DNA from 3 places in the Streptomyces sp. JL2001 genome. Region 2 is predicted to be linked to each of the others. Evidence: riboswitches for the same ligand, from Rfam matches in the RefSeq annotation. Region 2 holds a riboswitch; each other region holds the start of a gene.
What was found. Region 2 has a riboswitch for cyclic di-AMP ahead of ACE1OA_RS08720 (M23 family metallopeptidase). Riboswitches for the same ligand answer to the same signal wherever they lie in the genome.
Positions count from the first base shown of each region.

Region 1: it holds a riboswitch for cyclic di-AMP, as region 2 does, so the genes downstream of both, ACE1OA_RS20745 (transglycosylase family protein) here and ACE1OA_RS08720 (M23 family metallopeptidase) in region 2, are expected to answer to the same signal.
Region 3: it holds a riboswitch for cyclic di-AMP, as region 2 does, so the genes downstream of both, ACE1OA_RS02165 (LysM peptidoglycan-binding domain-containing protein) here and ACE1OA_RS08720 (M23 family metallopeptidase) in region 2, are expected to answer to the same signal.

Region 1 is NZ_CP169421.1:4,642,299-4,647,984, forward strand. It holds gene ACE1OA_RS20730 (globin domain-containing protein) at 1-14, opposite strand, end outside; gene ACE1OA_RS20735 (cytochrome P450 family protein) at 275-1,519, shown strand; gene ACE1OA_RS20740 (transglycosylase family protein) at 1,639-2,571, shown strand; cyclic di-AMP (ydaO/yuaA leader) riboswitch at 2,829-3,003, shown strand; gene ACE1OA_RS20745 (transglycosylase family protein) at 3,007-3,696, shown strand; gene eno (phosphopyruvate hydratase) at 3,988-5,274, shown strand; gene ACE1OA_RS20755 (FtsB family cell division protein) at 5,399-5,686, shown strand, end outside.
Region 2 is NZ_CP169421.1:2,000,850-2,006,535, reverse strand. It holds gene ACE1OA_RS08735 (DNA gyrase/topoisomerase IV subunit A) at 1-92, opposite strand, end outside; gene ACE1OA_RS08730 (M16 family metallopeptidase) at 316-1,662, shown strand; gene ACE1OA_RS08725 (M16 family metallopeptidase) at 1,689-3,056, shown strand; cyclic di-AMP (ydaO/yuaA leader) riboswitch at 3,268-3,434, shown strand; gene ACE1OA_RS08720 (M23 family metallopeptidase) at 3,448-4,218, shown strand; gene ACE1OA_RS08715 (GntR family transcriptional regulator) at 4,401-5,084, shown strand; gene ACE1OA_RS08710 (HPr family phosphocarrier protein) at 5,266-5,547, opposite strand.
Region 3 is NZ_CP169421.1:472,416-478,101, forward strand. It holds gene ACE1OA_RS02155 (dienelactone hydrolase family protein) at 1-39, opposite strand, end outside; gene ACE1OA_RS02160 (class I SAM-dependent methyltransferase) at 116-757, opposite strand; cyclic di-AMP (ydaO/yuaA leader) riboswitch at 1,368-1,550, shown strand; gene ACE1OA_RS02165 (LysM peptidoglycan-binding domain-containing protein) at 1,555-2,451, shown strand; gene ACE1OA_RS02170 (FecCD family ABC transporter permease) at 2,574-3,650, opposite strand; gene ACE1OA_RS02175 (FecCD family ABC transporter permease) at 3,647-4,684, opposite strand; gene ACE1OA_RS02180 (iron-siderophore ABC transporter substrate-binding protein) at 4,701-5,686, opposite strand, start outside.

The sequences.
Region 1 (5,686 bases), 2.6 Mb from region 2:
AACTGAGGGTCCACTCGGGAGAATCTAGGCCACCCGCCTTCACGACATCGCCACATCTCCGCCGCAAGGGCGCGTCCTGCGGCTGAGGTCGGGCGCCGGCCGGCCTCGCGGTGCCGTCGCCGGCCGGTCCCGCGGTGCCGTTCCGTCCGCCCGGACGGGAGCTGTTCAGCGGGCCCGTGGCGGTGGCGCGGAGCCGTCGGGCGGTGGGTCGCGGTGTACCGCGGGGGAACCTGCCGGGGGGTCGTGCGCGGCCGGGCCGGATAGTGTCGGGGCCATGCACGACCAGCCCCCCGCGCCCGCGCCCGAGCTCTTCACCTGGGAGTTCGCGAGCGATCCGTACCCCGCCTACGCCTGGCTGCGGGAGCACGCGCCCGTGCACCGGGCGACCCTGCCCAGCGGGGTCGAGGCGTGGCTGGTGACGCGTTACGCGGACGCCCGGCAGGCCCTGGCCGACCAGCGGCTCTCCAAGAACCCGGCGCACCACGACGAGCCGGCTCACGCCAAGGGGAAGACCGGGATCCCCGGGGAGCGCAAGGCCGAGCTGATGACGCATCTGCTCAACATCGACCCGCCGGACCACACCCGGCTGCGGCGGCTCGTGTCGAAGGCGTTCACCCCGCGCCGGGTCGCGGAGTTCGCGCCGCGCGTCCAGGAGCTGACCGACCGGCTCATCGACGGGTTCGCGCGGGAGGGGAGCGCCGACCTCATCCACGAGTTCGCCTTCCCGCTGCCCATCTACGCCATCTGCGACCTGCTCGGCGTCCCGCCGGAGGACCAGGACGACTTCCGGGACTGGGCCGGGATGATGATCCGGCACGGCGGCGGTCCGCGCGGCGGGGTCGCGCGCTCGGTCAAGAAGATGCGCGGCTATCTGGCGGAGCTGATCCACCGCAAGCGCGGGGAGCCGGGCGACGACCTCATCTCCGGGCTCATCCGGGCCTCCGACCACGGGGAGCACCTCACCGAGAACGAGGCCGCGGCGATGGCCTTCATCCTGCTCTTCGCGGGCTTCGAGACCACGGTCAACCTGATCGGCAACGGGATGTACGCGCTGCTGCGGCACCCCGGCCAGCGGGAGCGGCTGCAGACCTCGCTCGCGGCGGGCGAGCGGGGCCTGCTGGAGACCGGTGTCGAGGAACTGCTGCGCTTCGACGGGCCGGTGGAGATGGCGACCTGGCGGTACGCCATGGAGCCGCTGACGATCGGCGGGCAGGAGATCCCGGCGGGCGATCCGGTGCTCGTCGTGCTCGCCGCCGCCGACCGCGACCCGGCGCGGTTCGCCGGGCCGGACACGCTCGACCTCTCGCGGCGCGACAACCAGCACCTCGGGTACGGACACGGCATCCACTACTGCATCGGTGCCCCGCTCGCCCGGCTGGAGGGCCAGACCGCGCTGGCCACGTTGCTGACCCGGCTGCCCGATCTGCGACTTGCGGCCGATCCGGCCGATTTGCGCTGGCGGGGCGGGCTCATCATGCGCGGATTGCGCACGCTTCCGGTGGAGTTCACCCCCTTGTGAACTGACGGGGCGTCATAACTGTGATATTTACGTGATCTCCGCTGCATCGACTTGTGACAGACGTTCGAATGCCGCTACGTTCACCGTCGTCTCAAGCAGTCAGGCGAAAGGCACTCCGTATGCGCTCCGGGAACGGACGACACCGCAGACCCAGGCAGGCCCCCGCGATCATCGTGGCCGCAGGCGTGACGGGTTCGGCCCTCGCGCTGCCACTGCTCGGCGCAGGGTCCGCCTCCGCCGCCGACGCGGCCACCTGGGACCGGGTCGCCGAGTGCGAGTCGGGCGGCCTGTGGAGCGCCGACTTCGGCAACGGGCTCTACGGCGGGCTCCAGTTCACCCAGGAGACCTGGGAGACCTACGGCGGCACGGCCTACGCGTCCCGTGCCGACCTGGCCAGCCGCTCCCAGCAGATCGCGGTCGCCGAGAAGGCGCTCGCCGCGCAGGGCACGGAGGTCTGGGCCACCTGCGCCCCGATCGCCAAGCTGACGAACGACGGCGCCGCCCCCGAGGTCGACCCGGGCACGAGCCCCGCGCCGACCACGCCGACCGCGCCCGCCAGCCAGGCGAAGCCGGGCGCCGCCAAGCCGGCCGGGACCGCCGCCACTCCCGGGGCGCCCTCCACCTCCACCACGCCGGAAACGCCCGATGCATCCGTTACGCCCGGTACGTCGGACTCGACGGGCGACCCGGGCTCCGTCGCCGGCGAGGCGGCCGGCCCGGGCAACGGCAAGCACCGCGGCGAGGCCGCCCGCGAAGAGGGCAATGCGGGCGAGGGGCAGGAAACCGGACGTCACGCCTCGCCGGCTGACGGACAGCCAGGCGGGTCGGCCGGCGAAGCCGGTTCGGAGGAATCGGGCACCACGGACACTTCGGGCGAATACACCGTCCAGCCCGGCGACAGCCTCTCCGAGATTGCACGGGAGAACGAGCTGCCCGGCGGCTGGACCGCCCTCTACGACGCCAACCGTCAGACGGTGGGCGCCGACCCGAACCTCATCCTGCCTGGTCAGAGCCTCGACCTGAGTGAGGAACCCGTGGAAACCCAGGGGTAGTTCGAGGACTTATGTCCGTTCTGTCCAAGTGAGACATGAGTCTCTTCGTCCCGCTTGGCGTGTCCTGTCCGCAAAGTTTGCTCCGATCGCCCCTCACCTGCGTAAACACCCCTCATGGGGGAGCAGGGAGGGGCGATTTGGCCGTTTTGGCCTTCTTTGAACTTCGTGAGGTCTGTGTCTACGGTCGGGACCGCTCGCCACCGCGGGCCCCGTCGACCGGTAACGCCGAATCCTGCCGCCGGCCGAGGGGAACAGTCGTCGCGCAAGCGCCGTAGGCAGGAGCGGGGGACCCAAGGTAAGTGCCGGTCCCGGCCGTTGAGACAGACGGCCGGAATCCCGGCTCGGGGTGAAGCCGCGTGCTCGTCACGTGGCCGGGCAACTCACATGGCCCGAACCCGACAGCTCACCTCGCAGGCGTCGGTGAGGAGAATTCCCATGCTGTTTTCCGCCAAGGGCAAACACCGCCGTTCCTCCAAGGCCACCCGCGCCATCGCTCTCGCCGGTGTGGCGGGCGTCGCCGTCGCCGCCCCGCTCATGACCGCCGGGTCCGCCTCGGCCGCGACCGCCTCCGAGTGGGACGCCGTCGCCCAGTGCGAGTCCGGTGGCAACTGGTCCATCAACACCGGCAACGGCTACTACGGCGGCCTGCAGTTCTCGGCCTCCACCTGGGCCGCCTACGGTGGCACCGCCTACGCGGCCAGCGCCGACCAGGCGTCGAAGTCCCAGCAGATCGCGGTCGCCGAGAAGGTCCTGGCCGGCCAGGGCAAGGGCGCGTGGCCGAGCTGCGGCGTGGGCCTGTCCGGCGCCGCGTACACCGGTGGCACCGCCGAGAGCGCCCCGGCGCCGGAGCGCAAGGCCGAGCAGCCGACCACCCGCAGCCAGCAGCGCACGGCCCCGAAGGCGACGCCGAAGAAGGCCGAGTCGAAGAAGACCGTCACCACCCCGACCGGCAAGAAGGTCAAGAAGGGCGACGGCGAGTACAAGGTCGCCGCCGGCGACACCCTGAGCAAGATCGCCGCCGCGCAGAAGGTCAAGGGCGGCTGGGAGAAGCTCTTCGAGCTCAACAAGGACGTCGTCGAGGACGCCGACCTGATCTACCCGGGCCAGCAGCTTCACCTGAAGTGACCCCGGCGGCCCGTGTGAGTCCGGCGGCTCACCCGGGTCCTGTGACCCTCCCGCGGTGACCACCCCGGCCCGGTGCGCCCTCCCCCGTGCGCGCCGGGCCGGGGTTCTTTGCGTTACCGATCGGTAGCTTCGGGTCCCTTCGCCCCTTTATGCATGCCCTCGGGTCCTTTTTCGTCCCAGGGGGCGGGCGCCCGGCTGGCCGGAGCCTCCGAGCCGGTTAGGCTCTTGTCGCAAGGCCAAGCGACCCTGCACGGCTCTTGCGTCACATCTAGCGTCACATCCCAGAAGGAGATGCTCGTGCCGTCCATCGACGTCGTCGTAGCCCGGGAAATCCTGGACTCCCGAGGCAACCCCACGGTCGAGGTCGAGGTCGGCCTCGACGACGGCAGCACCGGCCGTGCTGCCGTTCCGTCCGGCGCCTCCACCGGTGCGTTCGAGGCTCTCGAGCTCCGCGACGGTGACCCCAACCGCTACCTCGGCAAGGGTGTCGAGAAGGCCGTCCTCGCCGTCATCGAGCAGATCGGCCCGGAGCTCGTCGGCTACGACGCCACCGAGCAGCGCCTGATCGACCAGGCGATGTTCGACCTGGACGCCACCCCGGACAAGTCCTCGCTCGGCGCCAACGCCATCCTCGGCGTCTCCCTCGCCGTCGCGCACGCCGCCTCCGAGGCCTCCGACCTGCCCCTGTTCCGCTACCTCGGCGGCCCGAACGCGCACCTGCTGCCCGTTCCGATGATGAACATCCTGAACGGCGGCTCGCACGCCGACTCCAACGTGGACATCCAGGAGTTCATGATCGCGCCGATCGGCGCGGAGTCCTTCTCCGAGGCCCTGCGCTGGGGCACCGAGGTCTACCACACCCTCAAGTCCGTCCTGAAGACCAAGGGCCTGTCCACCGGTCTCGGCGACGAGGGCGGCTTCGCCCCGAACCTGGACTCCAACCGCGCCGCGCTCGACCTCATCCTCGAGGCCATCAAGCAGGCCGGCTACGTCCCCGGCAAGGACATCGCGCTCGCCCTCGACTGCGCCGCCTCCGAGTTCTACAAGGACGGCAAGTACGAGTTCGAGGGCAAGGCCCGCTCGGCCGCCGAGATGACCGAGTACTACGAGGAGCTCGTCGCCGCGTACCCGCTGGTCTCCATCGAGGACCCGCTGTTCGAGGACGACTGGGCCGGCTGGAAGGCCATCACCGAGAAGCTCGGCTCCAAGGTGCAGCTGGTCGGCGACGACCTGTTCGTCACCAACCCCGAGCGTCTGGCCCGTGGCATCGAGGAGGGCTCCGCGAACGCCCTCCTGGTCAAGGTCAACCAGATCGGCTCGCTGACCGAGACGCTGGACGCCGTCGAGCTGGCCCAGCGCAGCGGCTTCAAGTGCATGATGTCCCACCGCTCCGGCGAGACCGAGGACGTCACCATCGCCGACCTGGCCGTCGCCACCAACTGCGGCCAGATCAAGACCGGCGCCCCGGCCCGCTCCGAGCGCGTCGCCAAGTACAACCAGCTGCTGCGCATCGAGGAGATCCTCGACGACGCCGCGGTCTACGCGGGCCGCAGCGCCTTCCCGCGTTTCAAGGGCTGACGGCTTCACACCCGGCAGTTCCGGCCGTCCCCGCACTCGGTCCCGTACCGTGTGCGGGGACGGCTCTGCTTCCGCTACCGGGAAGCGCGCCCGGACGGAGCCCGGAACAGGGGAGGCGCAGACCATGGCAGCGAAGGACCGGGACCGGTTCTCGACCGCGACCCGGATCAGGCTGCTCGGCGAGCAGACCGCCGCCCGCGTCTACCGTTCCCAGACACGCCGCCAGGCGCGCCGCTCCCGGCTCACCGGCCGCGCGGCCTTCCTGGCCCTGATCGTCTGCTCGCTCGTGGTGGCGCTCGCCTACCCGATGCGGCAGTACGTCTCCCAGCGGAGCGAGATCGCCGACCAGGAGCGCCAGGCCGCCGAGGCCGCCGACCGGGTCGAGCAGCTGAGGGACGAGAAGGCCCGGCTC
Region 2 (5,686 bases):
GAGCCCTGCATCTCGTCGACGACGTCGATGTCGAGGATTCTCTCCTCGAACGCGTCGTCCGGCGGCGGTGTCTTCGTGCTGCGGCGGGCCATCGCGGCTGCGGCTCCTTCACCAACATGGTTGATCTGACGCGGACCATTGTGGACCGTGCCACTGACAAGTCCGACCGCGACCCGGTCAAGGCGTCCGTCGGCCGTACGAGAGCGCCGCGGTACCCGGAAGAGGGACGCCACGAACCTGCGGGAACTTCGCCAGGTGTCAGCGCGCTTGCATACAGTGGCAGGACTTTTCCACATCGCGATCGAAGGGACGTACATGCCCATGGGTCACACGGCCACAGCCGAGGCCGGCTCCGGAGGCCTGACAGCGACCGAGCACCGGCTGGCCAACGGCCTGCGCGTGGTGCTCTCCGAGGACCACCTGACCCCGGTCGCCGCGGTCTGCCTCTGGTACGACGTCGGTTCGCGCCACGAGGTCGCGGGCCGCACCGGCCTGGCCCACCTCTTCGAGCACCTGATGTTCCAGGGATCGAAGCAGGTCCACGGCAACGGCCACTTCGAGCTGGTGCAGGGCGCGGGCGGCTCGCTCAACGGTACGACGAGCTTCGAGCGCACCAACTACTTCGAGACCATGCCGACCCACCAGCTGGAGCTCGCGCTCTGGCTGGAGGCGGACCGCATGGGCTCGCTGCTCACCGCGCTGGACGACACCTCGATGGAGAACCAGCGGGACGTCGTCAAGAACGAGCGCCGCCAGCGGTACGACAACGTCCCCTACGGCACCGCCTTCGAGCGGCTGACCGCGCTGGCCTACCCGGACGGCCACCCGTACCACCACACCCCGATCGGCTCCATGGCCGACCTGGACGCGGCCACCCTGGAGGACGCGCGGGCCTTCTTCCGCACGTACTACGCGCCGAACAACGCGGTGCTGTCGGTCGTCGGCGACATCGACCCCGCGCAGACCCTCGCCTGGATCGAGAAGTACTTCGGCTCCATCCCGTCCCACGACGGCAAGCTGCCGCCGCGCGACGGCACCCTGCCCGACGTCATCGGCGAGCAGCTGCGCGAGGTCGTCGAGGAGGAGGTCCCGGCCCGCGCGCTGATGGCCGCCTACCGCCTGCCGCACGACGGCACGCGCGAGTGCGACGCCGCCGACCTGGCCCTGACCGTCCTCGGCGGCGGGGAGTCCTCCCGGCTGCACAACCGCCTGGTCCGCCGCGACCGCACGGCCGTCGCGGCCGGCTTCGGCCTGCTGCGGCTCGCGGGCGCACCCTCGCTCGGCTGGCTGGACGTCAAGACCTCCGGCGGCGTCGAGGTGCCCGAGATCGAGGCCGCCGTCGACGAGGAGCTGGCCCGCTTCGCGGCCGAGGGCCCGACGCCCGAGGAGATGGAGCGCGCGCAGGCCCAGTTGGAGCGCGAGTGGCTGGACCGGCTCGGCACCGTCGCCGGCCGCGCCGACGAACTGTGCCGCTTCGCGGTGCTGTTCGGCGACCCGCAGCTCGCCCTGACCGCGGTGAACCGGGTCCTGGACGTCACCGCCGACGAGGTGCGGGCGGTGGCCCAGGCCCGCCTGCGTCCGGACAACCGCGCGGTCCTGGTCTACGAGCCGGTCGCCGCCGAGCAGAGCGACAGCGACGAGGAAGAGGGAGCGGAGCAGTGACCGACGCCGCCGCGTCTTTGACGAGCATGGAGTTCCACCCGCAGCCGAAGCCCGGCGCGGCCCGCCCGTGGGCCTTCCCGGCCCCGGACCGCGGCGCGCTGGACAACGGCCTGACCGTGCTGCGCTGCCTGCGCCCGGGCCAGCAGGTGGTGGCCGTGGAGATCTTCCTCGACGCCCCGCTGGACGCCGAGCCCGAGGGCCTGGACGGCGTGGCCACCATCATGGCCCGCGCCCTGTCCGAAGGCACGGACAAGCACTCCGCCGAGGAGTTCGCCGCCGAGCTGGAGCGCTGCGGCGCCACGCTCGACGCGCACGCCGACCACCCCGGCGTCCGGGTCTCCCTGGAGGTGCCCGTCTCCCGGCTGCCCAAGGCCCTCGGCCTGGTCGCCGAGGCCCTGATCGCGCCGGCCTTCGTCGAGACCGAGATCGAGCGCCTGGTGCGCAACCGGCTCGACGAGATCCCGCACGAGACGGCGAACCCGGGGCGCCGGGCGGCCAAGCAGCTCTCCAAGGAGCTGTTCCCGGCCGACTCGCGCATGTCCCGGCCGCGGCAGGGCACCGAGGAGACGGTCGCCGCGATCGACGCCTCGGCCGTCCGCGCCTTCTACGAGGCCCACGTCCGCCCCGCCACGGCCACGGCCGTCGTCGTCGGCGACTTCACCGACGTGGACGTGGACAAGATCCTCGCCGAGACGCTGGGCGCCTGGACGGGCGACACCGCCGAGGCCCGCCCCGTCCCGCCGATCACGGCCGACGACACCGGCCGGGTGGTCATCGTGGACCGCCCGGGCGCCGTCCAGACCCAGCTGCTGATCGGCCGCGTCGGGGCCGACCGGCACGACCGCGTGTGGCCGGCCCAGGTCCTCGGCACGTACTGCCTCGGCGGCACGCTCACGTCCCGCCTGGACCGCGTGCTGCGCGAGGAGAAGGGCTACACCTACGGTGTCCGGTCCTTCGGGCAGGTGCTCCGCTCCGACGGCGCGGGCAACGGCGCCTCGATGCTCGCCATCAGCGGATCCGTGGACACCCCCAACACCGGCCCGGCACTTGACGACCTGTGGAAGGTGCTCCGCACCCTCGCCGCCGAGGGTCTGACGGACGCCGAGCGGGACGTGGCCGTGCAGAACCTCGTGGGCGTGGCGCCGCTCAAGTACGAGACGGCCGCCTCCGTCGCCGCGACGCTCGCCGACCAGGTCGAGCAGCACCTTCCGGACGACTACCAGGCGCAGTTGTACGCGCGGCTGGCCGAGACGGGCACGGTCGAGGCGACCGCCGCCGTCGTCAGCGCCTTCCCGGTGGACCGTCTGGTCACCGTCCTCGTCGGCGACGCGGCCGCGATCGCGGAGCCGGTCCGTGCGCTCGGCATCGGCGAAGTGACCGTCGTCTCCGGCTGATTGCGGAGACCGGTGGCCGAAAAGGCATGGCAGCGGGACCCCGATCGAGTGGTATGTCGGGGTCCTCTGCTTTGTCCGGAATGGCGGGCTGGGTGATCGTTTGCCCTGTGGCATGTCTTACAAACGGGCCTGTCTGTTTGGCGATTGAAAGGCGGTCCGCTTAGCTTCGATCCGGCTGTCCGCCAGTTGCACCCGCCGCGCCCGCGGCATCGGACAGTCATCGCCGAGTCCCCGTCAGGCGCGAGCCTGGGGAGCCGGGGACCCACAACGAAGTCCCTGGGGTGAATCGGACGCCTTCGCACCCGTGCGGAGGGGCCCGTAGGAGACCTTCCTGCTCCGAACCCGTCAGCTAACCCGGTAGGCGAGAAGGAAGGAAAGGATCAGCCACTACATGGCGTTCACCCGTGCCACCGGGAAGCATCGTGGACCGAGCCGTATGGCGCGCCGTGGCGCCGGCATCGCCGGCATCGCCACCCTCGCCACCACCGGCGTCATCGGAACCCTCGCTTCCCCGGCGCTCGCCGCCGACACGGAAGCCCCCTCGCTGGAGGACACCGGCCTCAACCAGACCGTCGTCGCCGACGTCCTGGCGGACACCGTGAGCGCCCAGGCCGCCGCCCAGGAGCGGGAGGCCGTCGAGGCCGCCGCCCGGGAGAAGGCCGCGGCGGAGGCCAAGCGCAAGGCCGAGGCCCGCGCCAAGGAGATCCGCCTGGCTAAGGAGCGCGCGGCCCGTGAGGCCGAGCGCAAGCGCCTCGCCTCCTTCCAGCTCCCCGTCGCCGGTTCGTACGTCAGCACCGGCTACAAGACCGGCGGCTCGCTCTGGTCGTCCGGCAGCCACTCCGGGGTCGACTTCCACGCCTCCTCCGGCACCAAGGTCGTCTCCGTGGGCTCCGGCACCGTCGTCGAGGCCGGCTGGGGCGGCGCGTACGGCAACAACATCGTCATCCGGATGCACGACGGCACGTACACCCAGTACGGTCACCTCTCGGTCATCAGCGTCTCGGTCGGCCAGACCGTCACCCCGGGCCAGAAGATAGGCCTCTCGGGGTCGACCGGTAACTCCACCGGCCCCCACCTCCACTTCGAGGCCCGCAGCACCGCCGAGTACGGCTCCGACATCAACCCGATCGCGTACCTGCGTGCGCGCGGTGTGAACGTCTGAACCCCGCCCGCGTCAGAAAAGCCCCGGCTCGTACTGAGCCGGGGCTTTTTTGCAGGCCAAAAGAAATCCATGGGCCGACGGTGGCCTTCGGAAATATCCCTCTGCTGCAATAGAGTCACGGAAGGGTCGGCGAACAGGCGTCCATCGGATGGGTTTCGCGCGGATTAAGGCGGAGGTCGAACATGCGCATTCCCGCGCACTCGGTATGCACGGCGATCCGGGACGACATCGTCTCCGGTGTCTTCGAGCGCGGCGGCCGGCTGACCGAGGAGCAGCTGGCGCGCCGCTACGGAGTCTCCCGCGTCCCGGTCCGCGAGGCCCTGCGCACCCTGGAGTCGGAGGGGTTCGTGGTCACCCGCCGGCACGCCGGGGCCCATGTCGCCGAGCCCACCGAGCAGGAGGCGGCGGACCTGCTGGACATGCGGGCCCTGCTGGAGCCGCTGGGTGCCGCGCGGGCGGCGCAGCGCCGCACCGAGGCCCATCTCAAGGTGCTGCGCGGCCTGGTCAGGCTGGGCCAGGAGAGGGCCAGGCGGGGCCAGGGCGACGACCTGCGGTCCCTGGGGGGCTGGTTCCACGAGACGCTGGCGCAGGCCGCCGGCAGTCCGGCCCTGACGGCGCTCCTCACCCAGCTCCGCCACAAGATCGCCTGGATGTACGCGGTCGAGCCGGCGGCGCAGCCGGTGGAGGAGTGGGCGGAGCACGGGGCGATCGTGGACGCGGTGGCCCGCGGCGACGCCGAGCGGGCGCGGGCGCTGACCGCGCTGCACGCCGAGCGCTCGCTGGCCCGGCACCGGCCCAAACGGTCCGGGCGCGGCCGTGTGAGGCCTTCGCAACATGCCGTAAACACCGCGAGCATCCGGAATTAACGGTGGCACCGTATACAAAGAGAGTGAATACGGGGGCCGGATCTCGTGCTGCCCGCAATTCGGTGTGCGCATTTCCCGGGCGGCGAGCAAATGGCTCGTACCGCTCCGGATGAATCCGGAATAGACGAAGGAGCCGCACCCGCCGGAATTCGGACGGATGCGGCTCCCGCGTGAGGTGTCGTCAGACGGTCTCGGGAAGCTCCTCGAGCCCCTCGGCAACCAGCTTCGCCAGACGGTCCAGGGCGACCTCGGCGCCGTCGGCGTCCGAAGCGAGCACGATCTCCTCGCCACCCTGCGCGCCCAGGCCGAGCACCGCGAGCATGGAAGCGGCGTTCACCGGGTTGCCGTCGGCCTTGGCGATCGTCACGGGGATCCCGGAGGCCGTGGTGGCACGGACGAAGATGGAGGCGGGGCGGGCGTGCAGGCCCTCGGCCCAGCCGACGTTGACGCGGCGCTCAGCCATGGTGTTGCCCTTCAAGTCTTGGCCGGTTGTCTAGACCAGTCTCTCATGGGTTGCGAGGTGCTCGTGCCGACCTCCGGCCCGGCCGGAACAGCCCTCCGGCCCTCCTACCTTGCACGGCACCCACGTCGTGCGCGACCGG
Region 3 (5,686 bases), 1.5 Mb from region 2:
CAGTCCCTGTGCGTGGTGGAAGAGCAGTACCTCGGCCATGCGGGTCCCTTCTCGTGGGCGGGCCGGCCCCGGCGGCACAGACCCGGCGCCGTGCTAGCCCCGGCCGCCGTGCGGTTCAGGTCCGGCGGGCCAGCAGGTAGACGCGGCGGGTGTCGACCTCGTGAGCGTAGTGGCCGCGCTCCATCCGCATCTCCACGGTGAACCCGGCGTCGGCGAGGAGTCCGCTCACCCGGGAGGGGTCCAGGAAGCGGAAGTCGACGTCCACCTCGTGTCCCCACCACTCGTCCAGGTGCCGCACTTCCTCGCCCTGATGGAAGGAGACCAGGAGCAGCCCGGTGGGGCGCAGGACGCGGTGCGCCTCGGCGAAGGCGCGGCCGAGCTCGTCGGGGGCGACGTGGATGACGGAGTAGAGGGCGACGGCCGCGTCGAACTCGCCGTCCTCGGCGGGCAGCGCGAGCAGGTCGCCCTCCCGGAACGCCGCCTCGGGATGGCGTCGGGCGGCGGTCGCGACCATGCCCGGGGAGAGGTCGATGCCGACGGCCCGCGCGCCGTGGGCGGCGAGCCAGCCGGTCACGTGCCCGGGTCCACAGCCGAGGTCGGCGACGGCGGCCCCCTGCCCGGCCTCTTCGAGGAGTGCGCCGAGCAGGGCCCGGTCGAGCGGCTTCCCGTCCAGTTCGTTGCCGAGCCGGTCGGCGTACTCCTCCGCCACGGTGTCGTAACTCCGCCGGACGGCCGCGTGGTCCACGTGATCCCCCATGTCCCCAGCATCCCACGGGCCCATGACCGGAGGCAGCCCGGTCGTGCGACCCCGCGGTCGCGCGCCGGCACCCTTCTCGGGCCTGACCGCCCCGGGCCGGCGACGTGACGTCAGCGGGGGTCGGGCACGGGCGCCGGATCGGGAGCCGGCGCCGGGGGTCCTCCAGGTCGTCGACCGGACGGTGAACACCTCCGCGCCGCTGCTGCGGACCCCCCTTCGGTCGCGACAGATCGTAGGGAGGTCACGACCGCCCCCGCAGCCGGACGGGAGACCTCGTGGCACGAGGGACCGGAGGGGTGTCCGGGACGCGGATCCGGGCAAGCGGAGAGGCCCTGGACGGCGAGTCGTCACATCGGCGCGCATAAAAGGCCATAAAACGACCACCCACCCCATGAGCATCAATCTTCTTTTGCTCGGAATTATGGGGTGATGTCGGACATTTCTTTCAGGTGACATGGCTCACGGGGCATCGGCCGTCATACCCGCCGTCGGGCCCCATCTCCCCCTGATTCAGGGAAGTTCGGGGCTTCACGGGCCTCCGCGACGCCGTTTATCACATCGTCGAGACGCCTTGTTTCCGACGGTATTCCTCGCCTACGGTCACCTCCATTCGGATGGAACGCCGAATCCTGCCACCATCCGCAATTCCCACTATTCACCGCCGGCAGGAGCGGGGGACCCAAGTATTCGCCGGTCCGGATTCCGGAACGGCTAGGGGTGAAGTCGCACGTGTGCGGCCGGGCATCTCCAGCCCGAACCCGACAGCTCACCCCGCAGGCTCCGGAGAGGAATCCGTCATGCCTGCAAACGGTAAGCACCGACGCCCGAAGCGCCGTCCGCTCGCCCGCGGTATCGCCCTCGCGAGCACGGGTGGAGCGGCACTGGCCCTCCCTCTCGTCGCCTCCGCGACCGCCCACGCCGCCCCCCGCACCGCCCCCGAGATCACTCCGGCCATTGCCACGGCGAACGCGGCAGCAAATGTGTCGCAAAAGATCACGGAATCGCTGCCGGCGGCGCCTGCCGCAGCTCCCAAGACTTACACCGTCGTGCCGGGCGATTCTCTTTCGATGATCGCCTACGAGCAGGGTGTCCGGGGCGGCTGGAAGGTTCTCTACCGCGCCAACCACGCTGCGGTCGGTGACAATCCGTCACTCATTCACCCGGGTCTCAAGCTGACGCTGCACCGCAATTCCGCGGCGCCGCAGCCCAAGTCCCCCGCTCCCGCGCAGAAGTCGAAGGCCGCCAAGCCGGCGAAGTCCTCGTCCGCCGACCGGGCCAGCCGTTCCCAGCAGCGCACCGCGCCCGCGCCGCAGGCCCGGCAGACCCAGCAGGCGGCTCCGGCCGCCGCCCCCGCCGCCGCCGTGAAGAGCTACACGAACGACCTCGACGGCTGGATCCGGGAGTCCCTGGACGTGATGGCCCAGCACGGCATCCCCGGCTCCTACGAGGGCATCCACCGCAACATCATGCGCGAGTCCTCCGGCAACCCGCAGGCCATCAACAACTGGGACTCCAACGCCGTCGCCGGCACTCCCTCGAAGGGCCTGCTCCAGGTCATCGAGCCCACCTTCCTGGCGTACCACGTGCCCGGCACGTCCATGGACATGTACGACCCGGTCGCCAACATCACGGCCGCGTGCAACTACGCCGCCGACAAGTACGGCTCCATCGACAACGTCTTCGGCGCCTACTGACGGGGCCACGGCGCCTCCTGACGGGCGCGCCGGCCCATACGACGGGGAAGGCCCCGACCGCTCGGGGGTCGGGGCCTTCCTCGCGTGCCGGGCCCGTCGTCGGGGCCTGCGGCGCGGGCCGCCTACAGCACGCCCCGCCGCCACTCCCGGACGAGCAGGTGGCCGAGGTAGAGCCCGCCGATGGCCATCGTGTAGATGCCCACGGGCAGGTTGTCGAGGTACGGCATCTGCTGGGCGGCAAGGTCGGCGAGGACCAGCAGCAGGGCACCCACCAGCATGGACAGGGCGAGCTGGGGACCGGACCCGCGCGACAGCCGCTTGGCGATCTGGGGGGCGGTCAGGGAGATGAAGGCGATCGGTCCGGCCACGCTCACGGCGGCGGCCGACAGCACGATCGCCAGGGTGACCGCCGCGGTCTTGGTCCGCCCGGGACGGCCGCCCAGCGCGGCGGCGGTGTCGTCGCCCATCTCCCCGATGCCGATGTCCCGCGAGAGCAGGGCGGCGAACGGAAGAACCACGGCCAGCACGAGCCAGATCGTGGTCGCGTCGTCCCACGAGCGGGCGGACAGGCTGCCGTTGACGTAGGCGCTCAGGACCGTCGCCTTGTCCCGTTCCACCGCGTACACGACGTACTGGATGACGGCGACCGCCATGGCCGAGACACCGATGCCGGCGACGACGAGGCGCACCGGGTTGCGGAAGCCCGTCCCGGTCGACACGTAGACGAGCACCATGGCCAGGACCGCGCCGAGGAGCGCGCCGACCGGGACCGGTACGACGTCCGGCAGGAGCAGGGCGACGATGGCCGCGCCGGCTCCGGCGCCCGCGCCCAGCCCGATGACGTCCGGGCTGCCGAGCGGGTTGCGGGTGACCGACTGGAACAGCGCGCCGGACAGGCCGAACGCGGCGCCGGTGCCGATGCCGACGACCAGACGCGGTCCGCGCAGCCGGTTCAGGACGAAGGCGTTCTTGCCCTCCGCGCCTCCCAGCAGGGCCGTGGGGAGGTCGGGCAGCCGGATGCCGAGGCGGCCCAGGGTGAGGGTGGCCACCGCTCCGACGACGATCAGCAGCAGCAGGCCGAGGGCCAGGACGACGGTGGAGGTGCGGATCGGCAGCGACACCGCGCCGCCGATCCGGAGCACGTGCCGGCGCGGCGCCGTCCTGACGGGGGCGGGCGCCGGGGCCTGACGGGCGCTCATGCGCTTCCTCTCATCCTGCGGACCGCCAGCAGCAGCGCGGGCGCCCCGATGAACGCGGTGATGACACCGACCATGACCTCCTGCGGGCGCAGCAGCACGCGTCCGACGACGTCGGCGGAGAGCAGCAGCGCGGGACCGACGAGAGCGGAGAAGAGGATCTGCAGGCGGAAGTCGACGCCGACGAGGGCCCGTACGAGGTGGGGCACGGCGAGGCCGACGAAGGCGATGGGTCCGACGGCCGCGGTGGCCGCCGCGCTCAGCAGGGTCGCCGCGAGCAGTCCGGCCGCCTTGACCCGTGCCGGGCGGGCGCCGAGGGAGGTCGCGCTGTCGTCGCCCAGTGCCGTCACGTTGAGACCGGGGGCGATCACGAGGGCGACGAGGAGGCCGACGGCGGCGAACGGCAGGACCGACCAGAAGACGTCGAAGTCCCGGCCGCCGAGGGCTCCGACGACCCAGTAGCGGTAGCTGTCGAAGACGCGCGGCCGGCTCAGGGTGACGGCCTGGATGAAGGCCGCGAGGACGGCGGAGAGGACCGCGCCGGCCAGCACGAGGCGGGCCGGGCCGGCGCTGGTACCGGCGGACCCGATGACGTGGACGACGAGTCCGGCCAGCAGGGCGCCGGGCAGGGCCCACCACAGGGTGGCGGACTGACCCGTCACCCCGAGGAAGGCGGTCGCGGCGACGATGCTCGCCGAGGCGCCCGCGTTGATGCCGAGGAGGCCGGGCTCGGCCAGCGGGTTGCGGGTGACGCCCTGCATGAGGGTGCCCGCGACCGCCAGGCACACGCCGGCGAGCACGCCGATCGCGGTCCGGGGGTAGCGGCTCTCGACGACGGTGGTCAGGTAGGCGTCGCCATGGCCCCTGAGGACGTCCATGACGGAGCCGAACGAGGTGGTCTTGCTGCCGAACATCACGCTCGCGAGCATCGCGAGGGCGAGGACGGCGAGACAGACCGTCAGAGACGACGCCAGCCGGGCGGCACCGGCACGCGAGGTGCTGGTACCGCCCGGCTCGACGAGCGTGGAGGAAGCCATGCGCAGGGAACCGTGCTTACTTCCCGGCCTTGGCGACGGCCTTGTCGATCAGGGGCAGGTAGCGCTCGATGCTCCACGGCACGGTCAGCGGGTTGATCATCGAGGAGGCCGTGACGAACGGGGTGTCGTGGCTGTAGACGATCGCGCCCTTCTTGACCGCGGGGATGGCCCCGTACAGCGGCTGGGCCTCGATCTCCTTGCGCGACTTCTCGTCCATGTAGAACGTGAAGGCGACGTCGCTGCCGGACAGCTTGTTGGCGTTCTCCAGGCCGATGAGGGCGGAGTCGGTGCCGTCGGTCTCCTTGAAGCCGTTCACGACCGGGTCGACCTTGAGGCCGAGGGACGTCAGCATCTCGACGCGCTGCTCCTTCGGCTTGAAGACGCCGAGGGTGCCGGGGCCGGTGTTGTAGATGTACGAGAACGTCACGTTCTTGTAGTTCGGCCGGGTCGCGGCGGCGTCGGCCAGCTGCTTGCGGATCTTCGCCGTCAGCTGCTTGCCCTCCTCGGGCTCACCGAGGGCCTTGGCGACGATGTCGATCTGCTGGTCCCAGTCGGTGCTCCACGCCTTGTCCGGGTAGGCCACGGTCGGCGCGATGTCCTTCAGGACGTCGTACTGCTCCTTGGTGACGCCGGACCAGGGCGCGAGGATCACGTCGGGCTCGAGCTCGGTGATGGCCTCGATGTCGAGCTCCTCCATGCCCTTGAACTGCTTGGGGAGCTTGCCGCCGGACTTGGTGACGGCCTCGTGGATCCACGGCAGGTAGCCGGTCTTGTCGCTGCCCCAGGGGTAGCTCTCGATGCCGACGGGGGTGTGGCCGAGGGCGATGGCGGTCTCGGCGGAGCCCTGCCCGAGGGTGACGACGCGCTTGGGCTGCTTGGTGATGGTCGCCTCGCCGAGCGCGCTCTTGATGGTCACGGGGAAGGCGGCTCCGGCGGCCTTCGCCTCGCCGGAGCCGGCGGTGTCCTTCTTCTCGCCCGCGCCGCAGCCCCCGACGAGGAGGG